Regions from separate parts of the Streptomyces sp. NBC_00461 genome, predicted to be linked through region 3. Evidence: riboswitches for the same ligand, from Rfam matches in the RefSeq annotation. Region 3 holds a riboswitch; each other region holds the start of a gene.
What was found. Region 3 has a riboswitch for cobalamin ahead of OG870_RS30795 (ribonucleoside-diphosphate reductase subunit alpha). Riboswitches for the same ligand answer to the same signal wherever they lie in the genome.
Positions count from the first base shown of each region.

Region 1: another riboswitch for cobalamin. It lies ahead of OG870_RS34315 (CbtB domain-containing protein); the one in region 3 lies ahead of OG870_RS30795 (ribonucleoside-diphosphate reductase subunit alpha).
Region 2: another riboswitch for cobalamin. It lies ahead of OG870_RS41275 (CbtB domain-containing protein); the one in region 3 lies ahead of OG870_RS30795 (ribonucleoside-diphosphate reductase subunit alpha).
Region 4: another riboswitch for cobalamin. It lies ahead of OG870_RS10945 (cobalamin biosynthesis protein); the one in region 3 lies ahead of OG870_RS30795 (ribonucleoside-diphosphate reductase subunit alpha).

Region 1 covers NZ_CP107902.1:7,355,017-7,360,462, reverse strand. Annotated here, with positions in the region: gene OG870_RS34335 (Fur family transcriptional regulator) at 1-18, shown strand, start outside; gene katG (catalase/peroxidase HPI) at 44-2,236, shown strand; gene OG870_RS34325 (hypothetical protein) at 2,355-2,525, opposite strand; gene OG870_RS34320 (CbtA family protein) at 2,636-3,388, opposite strand; gene OG870_RS34315 (CbtB domain-containing protein) at 3,410-3,631, opposite strand; cobalamin riboswitch at 3,666-3,817, opposite strand; gene OG870_RS34310 (hypothetical protein) at 3,881-4,096, opposite strand; partial or broken gene OG870_RS34305 (iron chelate uptake ABC transporter family permease subunit) at 4,393-5,257, opposite strand; gene OG870_RS34300 (hypothetical protein) at 5,305-5,446, opposite strand, start outside.
Region 2 covers NZ_CP107902.1:8,908,409-8,913,854, reverse strand. Annotated here, with positions in the region: gene OG870_RS41290 (class I SAM-dependent methyltransferase) at 1-633, shown strand, start outside; gene OG870_RS41285 (glutaredoxin domain-containing protein) at 734-1,171, shown strand; gene OG870_RS41280 (histidine phosphatase family protein) at 1,262-1,852, shown strand; gene OG870_RS41275 (CbtB domain-containing protein) at 1,978-2,199, opposite strand; cobalamin riboswitch at 2,235-2,394, opposite strand; gene OG870_RS41270 (methylmalonyl-CoA mutase family protein) at 2,544-4,358, shown strand; gene scpA (methylmalonyl-CoA mutase) at 4,358-5,446, shown strand, end outside.
Region 3 covers NZ_CP107902.1:6,555,702-6,561,147, reverse strand. Annotated here, with positions in the region: gene mctP (monocarboxylate uptake permease MctP) at 1-1,581, shown strand, start outside; gene OG870_RS30800 (GNAT family N-acetyltransferase) at 1,656-2,147, shown strand; cobalamin riboswitch at 2,210-2,338, shown strand; gene OG870_RS30795 (ribonucleoside-diphosphate reductase subunit alpha) at 2,460-4,841, shown strand; gene OG870_RS30790 (ribonucleotide-diphosphate reductase subunit beta) at 4,901-5,446, shown strand, end outside.
Region 4 covers NZ_CP107902.1:2,284,082-2,289,527, reverse strand. Annotated here, with positions in the region: gene OG870_RS10950 (cobyric acid synthase) at 1-1,480, opposite strand, end outside; gene OG870_RS10945 (cobalamin biosynthesis protein) at 1,477-2,418, opposite strand; cobalamin riboswitch at 2,521-2,660, opposite strand; gene OG870_RS10940 (hypothetical protein) at 2,788-3,015, opposite strand; gene OG870_RS10935 (inorganic phosphate transporter) at 3,050-4,294, opposite strand; partial or broken gene OG870_RS10930 (lysozyme) at 4,447-5,196, opposite strand; gene OG870_RS10925 (class II aldolase/adducin family protein) at 5,393-5,446, shown strand, end outside.

The DNA of each region.
Region 1 (5,446 bases), 800 kb from region 3:
ACCGCTCGCACGGCCTGAGCACCAACCCCCCGGAAGGATCCCCATGTCCGAGAAGAACGACGCCGCCGAAGCGAAGTGCCCGGTGGCGCACGACCGTGCCCTTCACCCCACCCAGGGCGGCGGCAACCGCCAGTGGTGGCCGGAGAGGCTCAACCTGAAGATCCTTGCCAAGAACCCGGCCGTGGCCAACCCGCTCGGTGAGGACTTCGACTACGCCGCGGCGTTCCAGAGCCTCGACCTGGCAGCGGTCAAGCAGGACATCGCCGAGGTGCTGACGGATTCCAAGGACTGGTGGCCGGCCGACTTCGGTCACTACGGCCCCTTCATGATCCGTATGGCCTGGCACAGCGCGGGCACCTACCGCATCAGCGACGGCCGCGGCGGCGCCGGCGCCGGCCAGCAGCGCTTCGCCCCCCTGAACAGCTGGCCGGACAACGGCAACCTCGACAAGGCCCGCCGTCTGCTGTGGCCCGTCAAGAAGAAGTACGGCAAGAGCCTGTCCTGGGCCGACCTCATGATCCTCACCGGCAACGTCGCCCTGGAGTCGATGGGCTTCGACACCTTCGGCTTCGCCGGCGGCCGCGCGGACGTGTGGGAGTCCGAGGAGGACGTGTACTGGGGCCCCGAGAAGGTCTGGCTGGACGACCAGCGCTACACCGGCGACCGTGAGCTGGAGAACCCGCTCGGCGCGGTCCAGATGGGCCTCATCTACGTCAACCCGGAGGGCCCGAACGGCAACCCGGACCCGAACGCCGCGGCCCGCGACATCCGTGAGACCTTCCACCGGATGGCGATGAACGACGAGGAGACCGTCGCCCTCATCGCCGGTGGCCACACCTTCGGCAAGACCCACGGCGCCGGCCCGGCCGAGAGCGTCGGCGCGGACCCCGAGGCCGCCCCGATCGAGGCGCAGGGCCTGGGCTGGGCGAGCACGTACGGCAGCGGCAAGGGCGGCGACGCGATCACCAGTGGCCTTGAGGTCACCTGGACGGCGACGCCGACCCAGTGGGGCAACGGCTTCTTCAAGAACCTCTTCGAGTACGAGTACGAGCTCACGCAGAGCCCGGCCGGGGCCAACCAGTGGGTGGCGAAGGACGCCGAGGCGATCATCCCCGACGCGCACGACGCGTCGAAGAAGAAGCTCCCGACGATGCTCACGACCGACCTGTCGCTGCGCTTCGACCCGGTCTACGAGCCGATCTCGCGTCGCTTCTACGAGAACCCCGCGGAGTTCGCGGACGCCTTCGCCCGTGCCTGGTACAAGCTGACCCACCGTGACATGGGTCCGAAGTCGCTGTACCTCGGCCCGGAGGTCCCGGCGGAGACCCTGCTGTGGCAGGACCCGCTGCCCGAGGCCCAGGGCGAGCCGATCGACGCCGCCGACGTGGCGTCCCTCAAGGCCAAGCTGCTCGACTCGCCTCTGACCGTCTCCCAGCTGGTCTCCACCGCGTGGGCGTCGGCCTCGACGTTCCGCAACAGCGACAAGCGCGGCGGTGCCAACGGCGCCCGTATCCGTCTGCAGCCGCAGGCCGGCTGGGACGTCAACGAGCCCGACGAGCTGGCGCAGGTGCTGCGTGTCCTTGAGGGCATCCAGTCGGAGTTCAACTCCGGCGCCAAGAAGGTCTCCCTGGCCGACCTGATCGTCCTGGGTGGCGCCGCCGCCGTGGAGAAGGCCGCCAAGGACGCCGGTCACGACATCGAGGTGCCCTTCACCCCGGGTCGTGTGGACGCCACGGAGGAGCACACCGACGCGGAGTCCTTCGCCGCCCTTGAGCCCACCGCCGACGGCTTCCGCAACTACCTGGGCAAGGGCAACCGCCTGCCGGCCGAGTACCTGCTGCTCGACCGGGCGAACCTGCTGGGCCTGAGCGCTCCCGAGCTGACCGTCCTCGTCGGCGGCCTGCGCGTCCTGGGCGCCAACCACCAGCAGACCTCGTACGGCGTCTTCACCGACACCCCGGGCAAGCTGACGAACGACTTCTTCGTCAACCTGCTCGACCTGGGCACGACGTGGAAGTCCACCTCCGAGGACCAGAACACCTTCGAGGGCCGCGACGACGCGACCGGCGAGGTCAAGTGGACCGGCACCCGCGCCGACCTCGTCTTCGGCTCGAACTCCGAGCTGCGCGCGGTCGCCGAGGTCTACGCGGCCGACGACGCGAAGGAGAAGTTCGTGAAGGACTTCGTCGACGCGTGGGTCAAGGTCTCGAACGCGGACCGCTTCGACCTCGTCTGACGGTCCGACCCGTCTGACGGTCCGATCCGTCCGACCGTCAGACCTGCCTGACCAAGACGTCCGGGCCGGCCCACAGGGGCCGGCCCGGACGTCGTTTGCCTGCGGGCCGGTCGCTCGCTCATGAGCCCGGGCCCGGCTTGACGGTCTTCATCGTGAAGTGCGAGGTGACGTTCCTGATCCGGGGGATGGTCATGACCCGCTGGCTCAGAAACGCCTCGTAGGCGGGCAGCTCGGCGCTCTGGCCGCCGATCTGCCGTCGGCCGACGATGAGTTGCTCGTACTCCGCCACGGTCAGGGCGATCGCCTCACGGCCGCCCAGGGTGATACGGCGGGGCCGGGGGAACGCGAGAGGGCCCCCGGATGGTTCCGCGGGGGCCCTCTCACCTGTTCGATTCGTGGTCAGCTGGGAGCGGCGACCGTCGCCTTCGCGGCCGCCGACACGGGCTTCGGGTTCAGCAACCGCTCGGCCAGCTCGCCGAAGACGAGTCCGAAGCTGCCCCAGAGGGTGGCCTGGATGGCCAGGGCGGCGAGTCGGAACCGCCACAGCACGGTGGCCGGGAAGTCCTTCGGCACCTCGTTGATGACGGGCAGGAACTCGTACGCCAGGCCGATCACGACGGCGAACGCGGCAACCGCGACCACCGTCGCCCACCAGGTGCCCAGGTTCGGCTGGAGTCGCTTGCCGAGGATGGTGGCTGCGATCGCAAGGAGCACGCTGAGCAGCATCATCAGGAAGTACAGGGTGGTCCGCCTGCCGATGGTGTCGGGCTCGCCGACCGACGGCGGATTGGCCGGGTACTTCAGGAACGGCACCACGTACACCGCCAGCAGCGCGCAGCCGGACAGCAGCAGTGCGGTCGCCCGCGGCGAGAAGCGGCCGACGCGGCCGAGCGCGAAGCAGTAGGCGAGCGCGGCGATGCCACCGAACGCGACCCCGTAGAGCAGAACGCCGGTGGCGAGACCGGCGGTTGACTGCAGGGAGCGGGAGACGACTTCCATCTCGTGCTCGTGGGAGTGCGCCTCCTCGAAGCCGATCGCCTTGTCTACATACGGTTCACCGAGCAGATAGGCGGCGACGAGGGCGAGCACGCCGGCGGCCAGGCCGGCGAGCATGCCCCGCACGAGGAGGTTTCTTACCGTTGTGGAGTTCATGGGTGTGCGGCGTCCCTCGTATCAGTGGCAGGGGAAGCCGAGCAGGTGACGGGCATCGTGTACCCACTCATGGACGTCCGTGCCGCTGAACACGGAGGTGGCGCCCTGTTCGGCGCCGACGAAGTAGAGCAGGACCAGCATCAGGACGCCGACGAAGACGGCCCAGGGGGCTATGTCCTTCAGCGGCAGCTTGGCGGGTACGACGGGGGTGGTGACTGTCGGCTGGGCGACATGCTGCGCCATGGCAGGGCCTCCTCGGGAGCTCGCGTCCCATCTCGGTGGTGCACATGACGACGGCTACGGGTCTGACTCGCCACCACCCCCTGCGGGGCGGCGGCACACAGTGGCGCGACCGTGCCGGACTCTCACCGGCTTCCGTCTTGCCGTCGTCGATATCAGACCGACGGTACCGTGTGCCGCGAACCTGGCCAATACCGCACCACCTGGAGTGATCTCCCTCTCTCCCGGCAAGTGGCCCCTGCGTGCCATCGGTCAGGTGCCGGCCACGCCGTCCAGCTTGCCCGCCTTCGCCTCCTCCACCAGCGAGGCGAACTGGTCGGCGCTCATCTGGACGCGCTGGCCGAAGTCGTCGGTGAGCAGGACGCGGCGCTCGGCGGGCGCGCTCGGGTCGACGAAGAGCTGCGGACAGCCGCAGTCGCAGTCACCGCAGAAGGTCGCCAGCGGTTCCAGACCGGTGATGTCGCTCATCATGTACTGCCCTTCGGGAAGCAGGAAACGGGAGGCGGGGAGGTCGGGCGGCCGGAGGCATGTCGAGCGCCCGGGGCCGGGGTACTGGCCTGGGCATACCCTCGGGCGCGCGGAGCGACCCGCCCGCGCGCAGGGCGGCAGGGGCCCGGGCCTGCGGTGCCATGCGCCCGTTCACCCCCGGTGCTTCCGTTCCACCGCGGCTCACGGGAACCAGAGCCATTGCTTCGACGACATCCTGAGGAGGCGTCATTTGTTCACCGCACCACGCAAGGGGTGGTGGAGTGACGGAGTGACTGTCACGGCCGCCTGAGGTCCTCGTCGGCGATGGTGCGGTCGTGGGCGAGCGGCTGGGCCCTGTAGGTGATGCGGACGACGCCGTCGGCGTGCCGCTCGGCGGTCGCCCGTACGCCGAAGACGTCCCTGAGGATCTCCGGGGTCAGCACCTCCAGGACCGGCCCCGCGGCCACCACCGCTCCCTCGTGCAGGACGACAAAGGGGTCGCAGAGCCGGGCGGCCAGGTCGAGGTGGTGCAGCACCGCCAGCGTGGTGATCCCGGTGGCACGGATCAGGTCCAGGAGTTCGAACCGGGCGCGGATGTCGAGGTGGTTGGTGAGCTCGTCCAGGACGAGGAGCTGGGTGCTCTGCGCCAACGCCCTTGCCAACAGGACGCGTTGGCGTTCGCCGCCGGAGATGGAGGCGTATTCGCGGTCCGCGTACGGCCGTACGCCGCAGTGGTCGATGGCCTCCTCCACCGCCCGGTGGTCCTCGGCGCCGTCGCGCCCCAGCAGGCCGTGATGCGGGGCGCGGCCCCAGCGCGACGATCTCGGTGACGGTCAGGCCGGTGGTGTTGCCGCCGGCGTCCTGGAGGACCGCCGCGGTGCGGCGGGCCGCGGCGCGGGCGGACAGCGTCCGGACGTCGTCGTCGCCGACCCTGACGACCCCCTCCGCCGGGCGCAGCGAGCGGTAGACGGCCCGCAACAGGGTTGACTTGCCACTGCCGAGCCCGGCAGCCGCGGCACCGCCGCCCAGAGTGATGACGAGCACCGCGCCGAGCGTGGCGCCGTAGGAGAAGCCCAGCACGGTGGGGTCGGCCAGTGGGTTGGACACCACCGTCTGCAGGACCGCGCCCGACACGGCGATGGCGGCGCCGACCAGGGCGGCCCGACCGAGGGCGAGGAGTGTGGAGACCTCGGCGACGGAAGCGCCGTTCATGGGACGACCCGGCTGGGAGCCCGCTTGAACGTCGTCTTCTGGCCGCAGTTCTCCAGAGCCACCGGGTGACCGGTCTTCGACGCGGCGGCCTCGGTCGTCGTCGCGCTCGCCTTGTCGTCGGCCGAGGAGGCACCGCAT
Region 2 (5,446 bases), 2.4 Mb from region 3:
CGTACGGCGATCGTCGGCACGTGGGTGCGGGCCTTCCTGGCCGAGCACCCGGCGGGGACGGTCGTCGAGATCGGCACAGGGCTCAACACCCGGTTCGAGCGAGTCGACAACGGCACCGTGCACTGGATCGACCTCGACCTGCCGGACACGATCGAACTGCGCCGGAGGTTCTTCACCGACACCGAGCGCCGCCGGATGATCGCCGCCTCGGTCCTGGACGAGGACTGGCTGGGCACGGTCGAGGAGAGTCCCGGGCCCTACTTCTTCGTCGCCGAGGGCGTGCTCGTCTACCTCCCCGAGGAGGAGGCCGCGCAGGCGCTGACGCGCATCGCGCGAGGCTTCCCTGGCGCGCTCGTCGCCGTCGACACGTATCCCAGGAGCCTCCTGGAGAAGCAGCACCAGCAGGCGGTGAAGAAGAACATGGAGGCCCGCTGGGCGTGGGCCTGCGACGACCCACGCTCCCTGGAGCGGTACGGGCTGCGAGCGATCGAGGTCACCTCCGTCACTCGCCCGCCCCACGCACTGCGCACTCGACTCCCCCTCCGATTCCGGGCTTTCCTCCCAGTTGCCGACCGGCTGCTGCGCAGCCTGTTCACCATCACGCTCTTCCGGGCGGATTCGGGCCACGCATGAACACGGTCCGGTGAACGACGCCTCAAGTGATTCACCCGGTGACCGTCCGGAAGATCGGCCGGCGTTCGCCGGGTGTCGGCTCGTCGATAGCCTTGTCCTCATGACGCGCGCTTGGATCCTCCCGATGCTGTTCGTGCTCTGCGGCTCGTTCGTTGCGGCTGCTCTGCTCGTCGCGGGGGCCCCGACCGCAGCCGCGGCGCTCCTGGTCGTGTTTGTGCTGTTCGCGGGTATCAACTCACCGCTGATCTTCCCGAAGTCGGTCGGTGCGATGGAGGCACAACGCCGCAGCGCGGTCGACGGCCGGCCGGTCGTCTTCTGGCGGCCTGGCTGCACGTACTGCATCCGCCTGCGCCTCCGGTTGGGCCGAAGCGCCCGCCAGTTGCACTGGGTCGACATCTGGCGGGACCCGGCCGGGGCGACAGCGGTGAGGGCGGCCAACGACGGCAACGAGACCGTGCCGACCGTCGTCGTGGCGGGCCGGCCGCACACCAATCCCGATCCTGAGTGGGTACGCGCACAGCTCTCCCGCTCCGCGTGATCACCGGGGTGCCCTACGGGCGCCCCGTCGCCCCGCCGTCCGCCGTCCGTCGCCCCGCAGTAGTCAAACAGGCAGAACAGGAGTCACGGCGTGACCAGCCGCGTCACCTTCGTCTCACCCGCCATGAACCGATCCGTGCGGGAGGCCCGGTTCGACGACGGCAGTCCGCTCGACGCCGGTGGCGCAGCTCGCGCCCGGTCGGCCGCCGGCACGCTGTCCGCGGCCGACCGGGTCCTGGTCTCCCCCACGGTGCGCTGCCGGGAGACGGCCTCGGCCCTCGGTCTCGTCGCCGTGGAGGCGCCCGAGCTGGGCGGCATGGACATGGGCCGCTGGCGGGGCCGGACGCTCGGCGAGGTCAGTGCCGAAGAACCGGACCAGGTGGCCCACTGGCTGGCGGACCCTGCCGCGGCGCCGCACGGCGGGGAGTCCGTGCGGGCCCTCTGCGAACGCGTCGGCCGGTGGCTGGAGGCGACCGCGCAGACCGACGGCCGCACGCTCGTCGTGGTGGAGCCGGAGATCGTGCGGGCCACGGTGGTGAGGGTCCTCGCGGCGCATGAGGCCACGTTCTGGCGGCTCGATGTGCCTCCCCTGACGGCGACCGAGATCAGTGGACGCTCGGGGCGCTGGAACCTGCGGCTGGGGCAGACGCTCGGAGCGCGGGAGCCCGAGGGCGGACACTGACGCGGACAGGGGTGCCGGGAAGACGCCAAAGGGCCCCCGATGGTCCGGGGGCCCTCAAGGCGGTGGGTGGTTCAACCACTCAGTGGGGTACGGGAGTTGCCTGCCCCCATTGTGCGGTGTCTCCGTCAGTGGCAGGGGAAGCCGAGGAGGTGACGGGCGTCGTGCACCCACTCGTGTACGCCTTCGCCGGAGACGACGGAGGTGGCGCCCTGCTCGGCGCCGACGAAATAGAGCAGGACCAGCATCAGGACGCCGAAGAAGACCGCCCAGGGGGCTATCGCGTTCAGCGGCAGCTTGGCGGGTACGACAGGGGTGGCGGGTGTCGGCTGGGCGACGGTCTGCGCCATGGCAGAACCTCCTCGGGAGTACGCGTCCCATCTCAGTGGTGCACATGACGACAGCTGCGGGTCTGACTCGCGAGGCGTTCCGCCCGTACGGGGGGCCGTCCCGTTCACAGTGGCGCGACCGTGCCGGACTCTCACCGGCTTCCGCTCTGTCGTCGTCAACAACCCCGTGACAGTACCGTCTGACGGGAACATGGCCAAGGGCGCATGACCTGGATGATGTCCGTCGTGACCCCACCGGAGGATCAAGGTCGGGGGGTGAGAGACCGGGGTCACAATGTGATGGAGGGCAAGGTCACAGCCGTGCCCTCTGCTGCTCCTTTGTCGATCTGTCCTAGCATCCGAGCATGACGGTCCTGCCTGACGACGGGCTCACGCTGGCCGCCGAGTTCCCTGACGCGAACCTTGAACAGTGGCACGGCCTGGTGGCCGGCGTCCTGCGCAAGTCGGGCAAGGAAGTCTCCGGCGCGGCGGCGGAAGACGCCCTGTCCACCGCGCTGGAGGACGGGCTGCGCACCCGCCCCCTCTACACCGCGCTCGATGCCGCACCCGACCCGGGTCTCCCCGGCTTCGCGCCGTTCGTGCGCGCGAGCCGCGCCGAGGGGAACACCGCCGGCGGCTGGGACGTACGCCAGCGGCACACGGTCGCCGACAACGGCGCGGCACTCACGGACCTGGAGAACGGCGTCACCTCGCTCTGGCTGGTCCTGGGCGAGAGCGAGGGCGGCATCCCGGTGTCGTCGCTCGGCCGGGTCTTGGACGGCGTGTACCTCGACCTGGCGCCTGTCGTTCTCGACGCGGGCAGCGAAGTCGAGCCCGCCGCACGGGAGTTGCTGCGGATCTACGAGGAGCGGGGCGTCGCCAAGGAGGCGGTGCGCGGCAGTCTGGGCGCCGATCCGCTGGGGCACGAGGCTCGTACGGGCAGCGCGTCGGACTTCGCTCCGGTGGCCTCCCTCGCCCTGCGCTGCGCCGAGGAGTACCCGGGGCTGCGGGCACTGACCGTGGACGCGCTGCCGTACCACGAGGCGGGCGGTTCGGCGGCGCAGGAGCTGGGCTCCTCACTGGCGAGTGGTGTCGCCTATCTGCGTGAGCTGACCGAGGCGGGGCTGAGCGTCGAACAGGCCTGCGCGCAGCTGGAGTTCCGCTACGCGGCGACGGCCGACCAGTTCCTGACCATCGCCAAGCTGCGGGCGGCGCGCCGGCTGTGGGCGCGGGTGGCCGAGGTGTGCGGGGCGCCGGGCGCCGGCGCGCAGCTGCAGCACGTGGTGACCTCGCCGGTGATGATGACGCGCCGCGACCCCTGGGTGAACATGCTGCGCGCGACGATCGCCACGCTGGCCGCCGGAGTCGGCGGCGCCGACGCCGTCACCGTGCTCCCCTTCGACCACGCACTCGGTCTGCCGGACGCCTTCGCGCGCCGCATCGCGCGCAACACCTCGACGATCCTGGTCGAGGAATCGCATCTGTCCCGGGTGATCGACCCGGCGGGCGGCTCCTGGTACGTGGAGCGGCTCACCGACGAACTCGCCCACGCGGGCTGGGAGTTCTTCCGCCACATCGAGGGACTCGGCGGCCAGGCGGCCGCCCTGCGCTCGGGCCGGCTCGGTGCGGACCTGGCGGCCACGTGGGAGGCGCGCAGCGCGAAGCTCGCCAGGCGCCGCGAACCCATCACCGGCGTCAGCGAGTTCCCGCACCTCGGCGAGAAGCCCGTGGAGCGCGCCCCCGCGCCCCCGTCATCCTCCGGTGGCCTGCCGCGCGTGCGGCGCGACGAGGCGTACGAGGCCCTGCGCGCCCGCTCCGACGCCCACCTCGCGGCGACCGGATCCCGGCCGCGTCTCTTCCTGGCCACCATCGGCCCCGCCGCCGCCCACACCGCGCGCACGACCTTCGCCGCCAACCTCTTCCAGGCCGGCGGTGTCGAGCCCGTCACCGAGGGCACGTTCGAGGACAGCGGCGCCACCGAGGTCTGCCTGTGCTCCAGCGACGCGCTGTACGAGGAACAGGCCGAGGGCGTCGTACAGACCCTCAGGGCGGCGGGCGCACGGCACGTGTTCCTCGCCGGCCGGCCCGGGCAGTACACCGACGTGGACTCCTACGTCTTCGCGGGCTGCGACGCCGTCGCCGTGCTCACCGCCACCCTCGACCGCATGGGAGTGTCCTGATGGGAATCCCCGACTTCACCGGCATCGAGCTGGGGACCCCGACCACCGACGGCGGCGCCGACGAGTGGCGTACGGCCGTGAAGAACGCCACGCAGGGGGCCGAGCCCGTCTGGGAGACGCCGGAGGGCATCGCGGTCAAGCCGCTCTACACCGGCCGTGACCTGGAGGGCCTGGACTTCCTGGAGACGTACCCGGGCGTCGCGCCGTACCTGCGCGGCCCGTACCCGACGATGTACGTCAACCAGCCCTGGACGATCCGCCAGTACGCGGGCTTCTCCACCGCCGAGGAGTCCAACGCCTTCTACCGCCGCAACCTCGCGGCCGGCCAGAAGGGCCTGTCGATCGCCTTCGACCTTCCCACGCACCGGGGTTACGACAGCGACCACCCGCGCGTGACCGGTGACGTCGGCATGGCGGGTGTGGCCATCGACTCCATCTACGACATGCGGCAGCTGTTCGACGGCATCCCGCTGGACAAGATGACCGTGTCGATGACGATGAACGGTGCCGTGCTGCCGGTGCTGGCGCTGTACATCGTGGCGGCGGAGGAACAGGGCGTCGCGCCCGAGAAGTTGGCCGGGACCATCCAGAACGACATCCTCAAGGAGTTCATGGTCCGCAACACCTACATCTACCCGCCGAAGCCGTCGATGCGGATCATCTCCGACATCTTCGCCTTCACCTCCCAGCGGATGCCCCGATACAACTCCATCTCCATCTCCGGCTATCACATCCAAGAGGCGGGTGCGACAGCCGACTTGGAGCTGGCGTACACGCTCGCGGACGGCGTGGAGTACATCCGCGCGGGCCGTGAGGCCGGCCTGGACGTGGACGCGTTCGCTCCCCGACTCTCGTTCTTCTGGGCGATCGGCATGAACTTCTTCATGGAGATCGCCAAGCTGCGGGCGGCCCGGCTGCTGTGGGCGAAGCTGGTGAAGCAGTTCGACCCGCAGAGCGCCAAGTCCCTTTCGCTGCGCACCCATTCGCAGACCTCCGGCTGGTCGCTGACCGCGCAGGACGTGTTCAACAACGTCACGCGTACCTGCGTCGAGGCGATGGCCGCGACGCAGGGCCACACGCAGTCGCTG
Region 3 (5,446 bases):
TTCCTGGCCGTCACGGCCATGGGCTTCCTGGCCGCCCGCTGGCGCAAGGCCGAGAACGAGCAGAGCCTGGACGAATGGGGCCTGGGCGGACGGTCGTTCGGCACCTGGGTCACCTGGTTCCTGCTCGGCGGCGACCTGTACACCGCCTACACCTTCGTGGCGGTCCCGGCGGCGATCTACGCGGCGGGCGCGGCCGGCTTCTTCGCGGTGCCGTACACCATCCTCGTGTACCCGCTGATCTTCACGTTCCTGCCCCGCCTGTGGTCGGTCTCGCACCGGCACGGGTACGTGACGACCTCGGACTTCGTGCGCGGCCGCTTCGGCTCGAAGGGGCTGTCGCTGGCGGTCGCCGTCACCGGCATCCTGGCCACCATGCCGTACATCGCGCTCCAACTGGTCGGCATCCAGGCCGTCCTCGACGTGATGGGAGTGGGCGGCGGCGAGAACACCAACTGGTTCGTGAAGGACCTGCCGCTGCTGATCGCGTTCGGCGTGCTGGCGGCCTACACGTACTCCTCGGGTCTGCGGGCCCCCGCGCTGATCGCGTTCGTGAAGGACGGGCTGATCTACCTCGTCATCGCGGTGGCGATCATCTACATCCCGATCAAGCTGGGCGGCTTCGACGACATCTTCGCGAAGGCGGGTCACGCGTTCGCGCAGACCAACCCGGCGACGGGCAAGCCGCGCGGTGCGCTGGCGCCGGCCGAGCCGGGCCAATGGACGTACGCCACACTGGCGTTGGGCTCCGCGCTCGCGCTCTTCATGTACCCGCACTCGATCACGGCGACGCTGTCCTCGAAGAGCCGCAACGTGATCCGCCGCAACACCACGATCCTGCCGCTGTACTCCCTGATGCTGGGCCTCCTCGCCCTGCTGGGCTTCATGGCGATCGCGGCGGGGGTCAAGGTCACGAACGGGCAGCTGGCGATCCCGCAGCTGTTCGAGAACATGTTCCCCGACTGGTTCGCGGGCGTGGCCTTCGCGGCGATCGGCATCGGCGCCCTCGTCCCGGCGGCCATCATGTCGATCGCGGCCGCGAACCTCTTCACCCGCAACATCTACAAGGACTTCATCAAGCCGGACGCGACGCCCGCGCAGGAGACCAAGGTCTCCAAGCTGGTCTCGCTGCTGGTGAAGGTGGGCGCGCTCGTCTTCGTCCTCACCATGGACAAGACGGTCGCGATCAACTTCCAGCTCCTGGGCGGCATCTGGATCCTGCAGACCTTCCCGGCCCTGGTCGGCGGTCTGTTCACCCGCTGGTTCCACCGCTGGGCGCTGCTCGCGGGCTGGGCGGTCGGCATGGTCTACGGCACCCTCGCCGCGTACGGCGTCGCCTCGCCGACGCAGAAGCACTTCGGCGGCTCGGCCAAGGAGATCCCCGGCATCGGGGAGATCGGCTACATCGGCCTGACGGCGTTCGTCCTGAACGTGGTGGTGACGGTGGTCCTGACCTTCGTCCTCAAGGCCGTGAAGGCCCCGGAGGGCATCGACGAGACCAGGCCGGAGGACTACACGGCGGACGCGGGCGACGCGGGCGTCCAGGTGGCACTGCCTCCGGCGACCGCGGGGACGTCCCACTAGCGGTTACGGCGATCAGCGGGCCGTCGGAGTAATCCGGCGGCCCGTTGTCGTACCCGTCCGGCAGACTCGGGACCATGGACATCGTGATCAGGCAGGCGGAGCCCGAAGAGTACGAGACCATCGGCGAGATCACCGCCCAGGCCTACCTTCAGGACGGCCTGCTCACCTTCGGCGAGAGCGTCGGCGAGTTGAGGGACGTCGCCAAGCGAGCGGCCGCCGCCGAGGTGCTGGTCGCCGACCTGGGTGGCCGGCCGGTCGGAGGCGTCACCTACGTCCCGTCCGGCGGCCCCATGGCAGACCTGGCCGGCCCGGGAGAGGCCGAGATACGCATGCTGGCCGTCGACAGGGCAGCCCGCGGCCGAGGCGCGGGAGAAGCCCTCGTACGCGCCTGTGTCGACCGGGCAAGAGCCGCGGAGTGCACCGGCATCGTCCTGTGCACCCAGCCGCTCATGCATGCCGCCCACCGCATCTACGAACGCGCCGGATTCGTCCGCACCCCCGGGCGCGACTGGAACCCGATCCCGGGCCACGACTTCACACTCCTCACCTATGAGTTGACGCTCTGACACGCTCCGAAATCACCGCGACACAACATATGGGGGTGCCGTCCTCACCCGGCACAAGATGTATGCTCATGCTCGCTGTCGTCGCAGGGGAATCCGGTGCGAATCCGGAACTGTCCCGCAACGGTGTACTCATGCGTGTTCGCACACGTATGGGCGTCAGTCCGAGGACCTGCCGACAGTGCGCCCGGCCGAACCGTCCGGGTGCTCAGACGTCCGGGCCTCGTGGAATGGGCCGGTGGACGCGACGCCGTGCGCGCTCGTGCTTCCCCCTGCCCTCCGCAAGGCCCCGTGCCGAGCGAGGGAGAGCCCCACGTGACCATCGCGCCAGCCGAACCGGCTTCAGCGACACCGTCCGCGACAACGGCGACAACGGACGGCCCGGGAACCGCACTGCTGCGGACCCTGACCGAGCTGACCGCCGGCCTCCCCGGAGCCGACCCCGGCCGGGTCGCCGCCGCCGCGCTGCGCGGCCGCTCGGCGCAGGCGGACGAGGCGGAGCTGCGCGAGCTGGCCACGGAGGCGGCCGCCGGGCTCATCTCGGAGGACCCCGTGTACTCGCGGCTGGCCGCGCGTCTGCTCACCATCAGCATCGCCGCCGAGGCCGCCTCGCAGGGCGTCACCACCTTCACCGAGTCGGTCGAAGTGGGCCACCGGGAAGGGCTCGTCGCCGACCGCACGGCGGAGTTCGTCCGCCTGCACGCCGCGCGCCTCGACGCACTCGTGGACCCCGAGGCGGACGACCGCTTCGGCTACTTCGGCCTGCGCACCCTCCACAGCCGTTACCTGCTCCGGCACCCGATCACCCGCCGGGTGATCGAGACGCCCCAGCACTTCATGCTGCGTGTCGCCGCCGGTCTCGCCGACGACACCCCGTCCGCTTCGGAAACGGGCCCCCGCCCGGTGGACGAAGTCGCCGCGCTCTACGGCCTGATGAGCCGCCTCGACTACCTCCCCTCCTCCCCCACCCTCTTCAACTCCGGCACCCGGCACCCCCAGATGTCGTCCTGCTACCTCCTCGACTCCCCGCTCGACGAGCTGGACTCCATCTACGACCGCTACCACCAGGTCGCCCGCCTCTCCAAGCACGCCGGCGGAATCGGCCTCGCCTACTCCCGTGTCCGCAGCCGCGGTTCACTGATCCGCGGCACCAACGGGCACTCCAACGGCATCGTCCCGTTCCTCAAGACCCTCGACGCCTCGGTGGCCGCCGTGAACCAGGGCGGCCGGCGCAAGGGCGCGGCCGCCGTCTACCTGGAGACCTGGCACTCCGACATCGAGGAGTTCCTGGAGCTGCGCGACAACACCGGTGAGGACGCCCGCCGTACGCACAACCTGAACCTGGCGCACTGGATCCCCGACGAGTTCATGCGCCGGGTGAACGCCGACGAGCCGTGGAGCCTGTTCTCCCCCGCCGACGTGCCCGAGCTGGTCGACCTGTGGGGTGCGGAGTTCGATGCCGCGTACCGCAGGGCGGAGGCGGCGGGCCTCGCCCGCAGGACCATCCCGGCCCGCGAACTCTACGGCCGCATGATGCGCACCCTGGCCCAGACCGGCAACGGCTGGATGACCTTCAAGGACGCCTCCAACCGCACCGCCAACCAGACGGCCGAGCCGGGCCACGTCGTCCACTCCTCCAACCTCTGCACGGAGATCCTGGAGGTCACCGACGACGGCGAGACGGCGGTGTGCAACCTGGGTTCGGTGAACCTGGCGGCGTTCGTGGCCGGTCAGGACATCGACTGGGAACGGCTCGACGAGACCGTCCGCACGGCCGTCACCTTCCTCGACCGCGTCGTCGACATCAACTTCTACCCCACCGAGCAGGCCGGCCGGTCGAACGCGCGCTGGCGCCCCGTCGGCCTCGGCGCCATGGGCCTGCAGGACGTCTTCTTCAAGCTGCGCCTGCCCTTCGACTCGCCCGCGGCCCGCCGGCTCTCCACCCGCATCGCCGAGCGCATCATGCTCGCCGCGTACGAGGCCTCCGCCGACCTCGCCGAGCGCAACGGCCCGGTGCCGGCCTGGGAGAAGACCCGTACGGCCAGGGGAGTCCTGCACCCCGACCACTACGACACGCAACACGCCTGGCCGGAGCGCTGGGCGGCGCTGCGCGAGCGCATCGCGAAGGTCGGCCTGCGCAACTCCCTCCTCCTCGCGATCGCCCCCACCGCCACCATCGCCTCGATCGCGGGCGTGTACGAGTGCATCGAGCCGCAGGTGTCGAACCTCTTCAAGCGCGAGACGCTGTCCGGCGAGTTCCTGCAGGTGAACTCGTACCTGGTGAACGACCTGAAGGAACTCGGCGTCTGGGACGCCCGCACCCGCGAGGCCCTGCGCGAGGCCAACGGCTCGGTGCAGGACTTCGCCTGGATCCCGGACGAGGTGCGGGCGCTGTACCGCACGGCGTGGGAGCTCCCGCAGCGCGGCCTGATCGACATGGCCGCGGCCCGCACCCCGTACCTGGACCAGTCCCAGTCCCTGAACCTGTTCCTGGAGACGCCGACCATCGGCAAGCTCTCCTCGATGTACGCGTACGCCTGGAAGCAGGGCCTGAAGACGACGTACTACCTGCGCTCCCGCCCGGCGACGAGGATCGCCCGCGCGGCCCGAGCCGCCCTCCCCGTACAGCAGTCGGCCGAACCCGATGCGGTCGCCTGCTCCCTTGAGAACCCCGAGTCCTGCGAGGCCTGCCAGTGACCAGCCCCACCCGTAACCCCCAGCTCCTCGACCCGGGCTTCGAGCTGACCCTGCGCCCCATGCGCTACCCGGACTTCTACGAGCGCTACCGGGACGCCATCAAGAACACCTGGACGGTGGAGGAGGTCGACCTCCACTCGGACGTGGCCGACCTCGCGAAGCTCACGCCCGCCGAGCAGCACCTGATCGGCCGCCTGGTGGCGTTCTTCGCGACGGGCGACTCGATCGTCGCGAACAACCTCGTGCTGACCCTCTACAAGCACATCAACTCCCCGGAGGCGCGCCTGTACCTGTCGCGCCAGCTCTTCGAGGAGGCAGTGCACGTCCAGTTCTACCTGACGCTTCTGGACACGTACCTCCCCGACCCGGAAGACCGCACGGCGGCCTTCGCGGCGGTGGAGAACATCCCCTCCATCCGCGAGAAGGCCGGCTTCTGCTTCAAGTGGATGGACTCGGTCGACAAACTGGACCGACTGGAGTCCAGGTCCGACCGGCGCCGCTTCCTCCTCAACCTGATCTGCTTCGCGGCCTGCATCGAGGGCCTGTTCTTCTACGGCGCCTTCGCCTACGTGTACTGGTTCCGCAGCCGTGGCCTGCTGCACGGG
Region 4 (5,446 bases), 4.3 Mb from region 3:
CGTCCGTGTCCGCGTGCTGTTCGATCAGGTCGCCGAGCCGGTCGAGCTGCTCCTCGCGCAGCGCGGCGAACGAGGTGTCGGGGGCCGGCACGAAGCGGCGGCCCGCGGCGGCCGCCACCTCACGCAGGAAGGCCCGCCGGAACCCGTCCGACTCCAGCGAACCGTGCCAGTGCGTGCCCCAGGTCCGGCCGACCCGGCAGCCGTCCAGGCTGTGTCCCCCGTCATCGGTGATGAAGGCTTCTCCGCCGGTGACCTCGGCGACCCCGTGATGGATCTCGTACCCCTCGACCGGCTCGCCGAGGGCTTCGCCCACCGGCCGGGTGAGGGTCTTCTCGCGGGCGAACCGCACCCGCACGGGCAGGACTCCGAGGCCCTCGACGTGTCCGCGCCGGCTCTCGACCTCGTCCTCGATGTGCTCGCCGAGGATCTGGTAGCCACCGCAGATGCCGAGGACGGGCCGCTGCTCCGAGGCCCTTCGTACGAGGACGTCCGCAAGGCCGCGCTCCCGCAGCCACTCCAGGGCCTTCACCGTGCCCCGGGTTCCCGGAACGATGACGAGGTCGGCGTCGGCCAGCTCCTCGGGCCGGTCCACGAACCGCACGACGACACCCGGTTCGGCGGCCAGCGCGTCCACGTCGGTGAAGTTGGACATGAGGGGGACCGCGCAGACGGCGACGCGCAGCACGTCCTCGCCGAGGGGCGGCGCGACGTTCGACTCGCGCACGGTCCCCCGCAGGGCTGTGCTTGATTTGAAGGCGGGCCGCAGGCCGTCCTCCTCGTCGATGCCGAGACCGTGCCGGAAGGGCAGGACGCCGTAGGTGTGCCGCCCGGTGAGGCCGTGCAGCATGTCGAGCCCGGGCTCCAGGAGGCTGACGTCTCCCCGGAACTTGTTGACGAGGAACCCGGCGACGAGTTCCTGGTCCTCGGGCGACAGGAGTGCGACGGTCCCGAAGAAGGAGGCGAAGACGCCGCCACGGTCGATGTCCCCGACCACGAGCACGGGAAGCCGCGCGTTCCGGGCGATCCCCATGTTCACGATGTCGGTCCGCCGCAGGTTGATCTCGGCGGGAGAACCCGCCCCCTCACAGATCACGGCGTCATACGTGCCCCGCAACTCGGCGAGGCAGTCGAGAACCGTCCCGAGAAGCTGCTGCTGCCGCCCCCCGTGGTATCCACGGGCACTCAGCTCGCCGACCGGCTTGCCCATGAGCACGACCTGACTGCTCTGCTCGCCACCGGGCTTGAGGAGCACGGGATTCATGAGCGCGGTGGGCTCGATCCGACAGGCCTGCGCCTGCATGGCCTGAGCCCGCCCGATCTCGGCGCCCTCCCGGGTGACGAACGAGTTGAGCGACATGTTCTGCGCCTTGAAGGGCGCGACCTTGACGCCTTGCCGCACCAGCCAGCGACAGATCCCGGCGGTGACGACGCTCTTGCCGGCGTCGGAGGTGGTACCGGCGACGAGCAGACCACCGCTCATTTCCCGTGTCCCTTCACCATGAGGCGCGCGGCGACACTGACGCCGAGCGCGAGGAGTCCGACGCGCCGCGAGAGCCGTACGGCCCGCTCGATGTCGGGCACGGCGACGGCGCGGCCTTCCCGGTTCAGGACCGGCCGGTGCTCGACCCGCCCCCCGTACGACAGGGTCCCGCCGAGCCGTACCCCGAGCGCCCCGGCGAACGAGGCCTCCACGGGACCGGCGTTGGGGCTCGGATGCGCGCCGGCGTCGGCACGCCAGGCCCGTACCGCACCACGCGGGTCACCACCGGCGACCGTCGCCAGTACGGCGGTCAGCCTGGCCCCCGGCCAGCCCGCCACGTCGTCCAGCCGCGCGGAAGCCCACCCGTAGCGCCGGTAGGTGGGCGACCTGTGCCCGACCATGGCGTCGAGGGTGTTGACGGCACGGAACCCGAGCAGCCCCGGCACCCCGCCGACGGCCCCCCACACCAGGGCCCCCACCACCGCGTCGGAGGTGTTCTCCGCGACGGATTCGACGACGGCCCGCGCGATCCCGTCGGCGTCCAGAGCCTGCGGATCCCGCCCGCACAGATGCGGCAGCCGGGCCCTGGCGGCCTCGACATCGCCCGACTCCAGCGCGCGCCCGATGCTTTGGGCCTCACGAGCGAGCGAAGTCCCCCCGACGACGGCCCATGTGGCGGCGGCGGTCACCGCGACGGAGGCGGCGGGGGAGCGTCGTACGGCAAAGGCGGCGACCGCGCCGATCCCGACGGCTCCACCGGCGCACACGAGGGCATGCAACGCGCCCCACCCGCGGTGGTCACGCCACAACACCCGTTCCACGGCCCCGGCGGCCCGCCCGAACGCGGCGACCGGATGCCCACGGCGCGGATCGCCGAGCAGGAGGTCACCGAGAAGGCCGGCGGCGGCGCCGTACGCGAAAACGCGATCGGCACGCACGGGGCTCAGCCGATCGCTGGGTCGGGTAGGGCTGGGTCGGTGCCTCTCAAACGGCAGCCGCGCATGGCGATTTGTCCTCACTCAGGGTGTCCACGCCCTGGTTCGACGAGACCGACGGTGAGAGTTCCTGGCTCCCGGGACTACCTACCCCGGTGACAGTGGCGGGACCGCGCCGGACTTCCACCGGCTTCCTCTCGCGCCGTCGTACATGGCTCCGGCAGTCCACCACGGGCCCGGAAGGGCAGTCAACTTGCTGTTGACCTGGGACGGAGGAGTGTGCGCAGGCCCACATCCGAGAGGTCGTGGGGGTCACGCAAACGCGTGGTGCCGGGACGGATCACCGTCCCGGCACCCAAGGGGTCCGAGGCCTCAGGCCTTGACCACCACCAGATAGATCCCGTACGCCACCGCCGCCGCGCACGCCGCGAAGCACACGTAGGCGGCCGTGACCGCGGCCGCGGCCGAGTCGCCCTGCGTGGCAGCGCGTTCGCGGCGCGACAGGCCCATGACGCCGAGGGTGAACAGGGCCACGAGGCCCACGGTGACCGCGAGGCTGACGCCGAAGACGGAGCCCAGAGCTGCCCAGTCGATCTTCATGCTGCTTCTCTTCCTTCGTGCCGGGTGCGCGGGCTCAGACGGCCGCGGCCGGCGGGATCGCGGGGTCGGGGGCGGTCGTGGCCGGGGCGGGGATCGTGGCCGTCAGGTCCTCGGTCACCGTGCCCGCCGGGGGCCGGGCCACGGCGGCGATCGCCGTGGTCACCACACCGGCCGGCTCCTCGGTCTCGTTGACGTTCGTCGCGTCGACGACCTCGCGCCGGGAGAGCTTCCAGATGGCCGCGCTGGAGGCGATCAGGAAGACGGCGACGACGGCCGTACCCCAGGCGCCGAGATCCGTGACCGACTCGGCCAGCGCGCCCACCAGGGCCGCGGCCGGCAGCGTCAGGCACCAGGCCACGAGCATCCGGGTCGCCGTCGACCAGCGGACCACGCCGCCTTTGCGGCCGAGGCCCGCACCCATCACCGAACCGGAGACGACGTGCGTGGTGGACAGGGAGAAGCCGAGGTGCGAGGAGGCCAGGATCGCCGTGGCCGCGCTGGTCTGGGCGGCGAAGCCCTGCTGCGGCTGGAGTTCGGTCAGGCCCTTGCCCATGGTGCGGATGATCCGCCAGCCGCCGAGGTAGGTGCCGAGCGCGATGGCGAGGCCCGCGGAGAGGATGACCCAGGTGGGCGGGTCGGAGTCGGGAGCGACGGCGCCGCCGGCGACCAGGGCGAGGGTGATGATGCCCATCGTCTTCTGTGCGTCGTTGGTGCCGTGGGCCAGCGAGACCAGGCCCGCGGAGGCGATCTGCCCGGCCCGGTAGCCCTTCGCGGCGGCCTTGCCGTCGGCCTTTTTGCCCAGGGTGTACGACAGTCGGGTCGCGAGCATCGCTGCGAGGCCCGCCACGATCGGGGCGGCGAGCGCGGGGATGAGCACCTTGGTGACGAGTACGTCGCCGTGTACGGCGCCCGTACCCGCCGAGGCGACGGTGGCGCCGATCAGACCGCCCATCAGGGCGTGCGAGGAGCTGGAGGGGAGCCCGACCAGCCAGGTCAGCAGGTTCCAGAGGATCGCGCCGACCAGCGCCGCGAATATGACCTCGGGACGTATGCCGGTCTCGTCGACGAGACCTTTGGAGATCGTGTTGGCGACCTCCACCGAGAGAAAGGCGCCAACAAGGTTCAGCACGGCGGACATGGCCACCGCGACCTTGGGCTTGAGTGCGCCGGTCGAGATGGTGGTGGCCATCGCGTTGGCGGTGTCGTGGAAACCGTTCGTGAAATCAAACGCGAGTGCGGTTACGACCACAATCGCGAGGATCAGCGAGAAGTTTTCCATTTACCCAGGCAATCGTTCGAGGTCATCGGTCAGTTGACCGTAGGAAACCTGAGTGAACGGAAGATGAACTGGGGAGGTCCCTGGAGTGTCTGGATGAGGGGGTCGCCGTACCGCCCGATCTCGGCGACCCTCTCGTCCCTTCTGTCCCTTGGTCAGTGGCCCCGGGCGAACGTCCTCAGCTGCGCCTGGGAGCCGTTGAAGAGATTCTGGTCACCCGGCAGGCCGCCGCTGTTGTCGTACTGCCAGAAGGTCCAGAACGACCATCCGGCCGGCAGTGAGCCCGCGTCCGCCGAGTCGTGGCGGGCGATCTACAGTGCGTGGTCGGAGGCGAAGGCGCGGCTGCCGCCGGTGCACGTGTTCCACCAGTGGGTGGTCGTGTAGATCACCGGACGACGGCCGGTGAGCTGCTTCAGCTCGTTGCTGAACGACTTGATCCAGTTGACCATGCCCGCCTTGCTCAGGCCGTAGCACTTGTGCCTGGAGTCGTACGGGTTGTACTCGATGTCGAGCGCGGGCGGCAGGGTCCAGCCGTCCGCGCTCCACCTCCCGCCGTTGCGCACGAAGTACGCCGCCTGCGTCGCGCCCGACGACTTGTTCGGCAGCGCGAAGTGGTACGCCCCGCGGATGATGCCGGCGGTGCGGGCGCCGTTGTACTGCTGGCTGAAGTACGGGTTGCGGTAGTTGGTGGACTCGGTCGCCTTGACGTATACGAATCTGGCGCCCCTGGCTTTCGCGCCGGACCAGTCGACGTTCTTCTGGTGCGAAGAGACGTCGTGCCCCTTCGGCGGGCTCGCCGCCGAGGCCGGAACCTCGGCGAGGGCGGACGCCCCGATGGCGAGTGCGGCCGCGCAGACCGCTGTGACGCGGGTGCGACGGCGGAACGGTTTGCGATCACGAGCCATGTTTCCCCCCGGAATGGCGACGTGCACGACAAAACAACCGGAGATTACTGGAAGATCGTTGAATGTTCGTCGATCTCTGGCCAAGCACGGAGAGAAGGGGATATGTCCGTGTACGGGGACTTTCGGAGGTCCGGCTTCCGCCCTAAAGTGCCCCTGCCCGGCGGCGGGTTGGGGGTGTGCCTGACAGGATCGCCGCATGGGTGAGCAGCAGCGGGACCGGCGGGACGAACGGGATGCGCGAGAGAGTGCG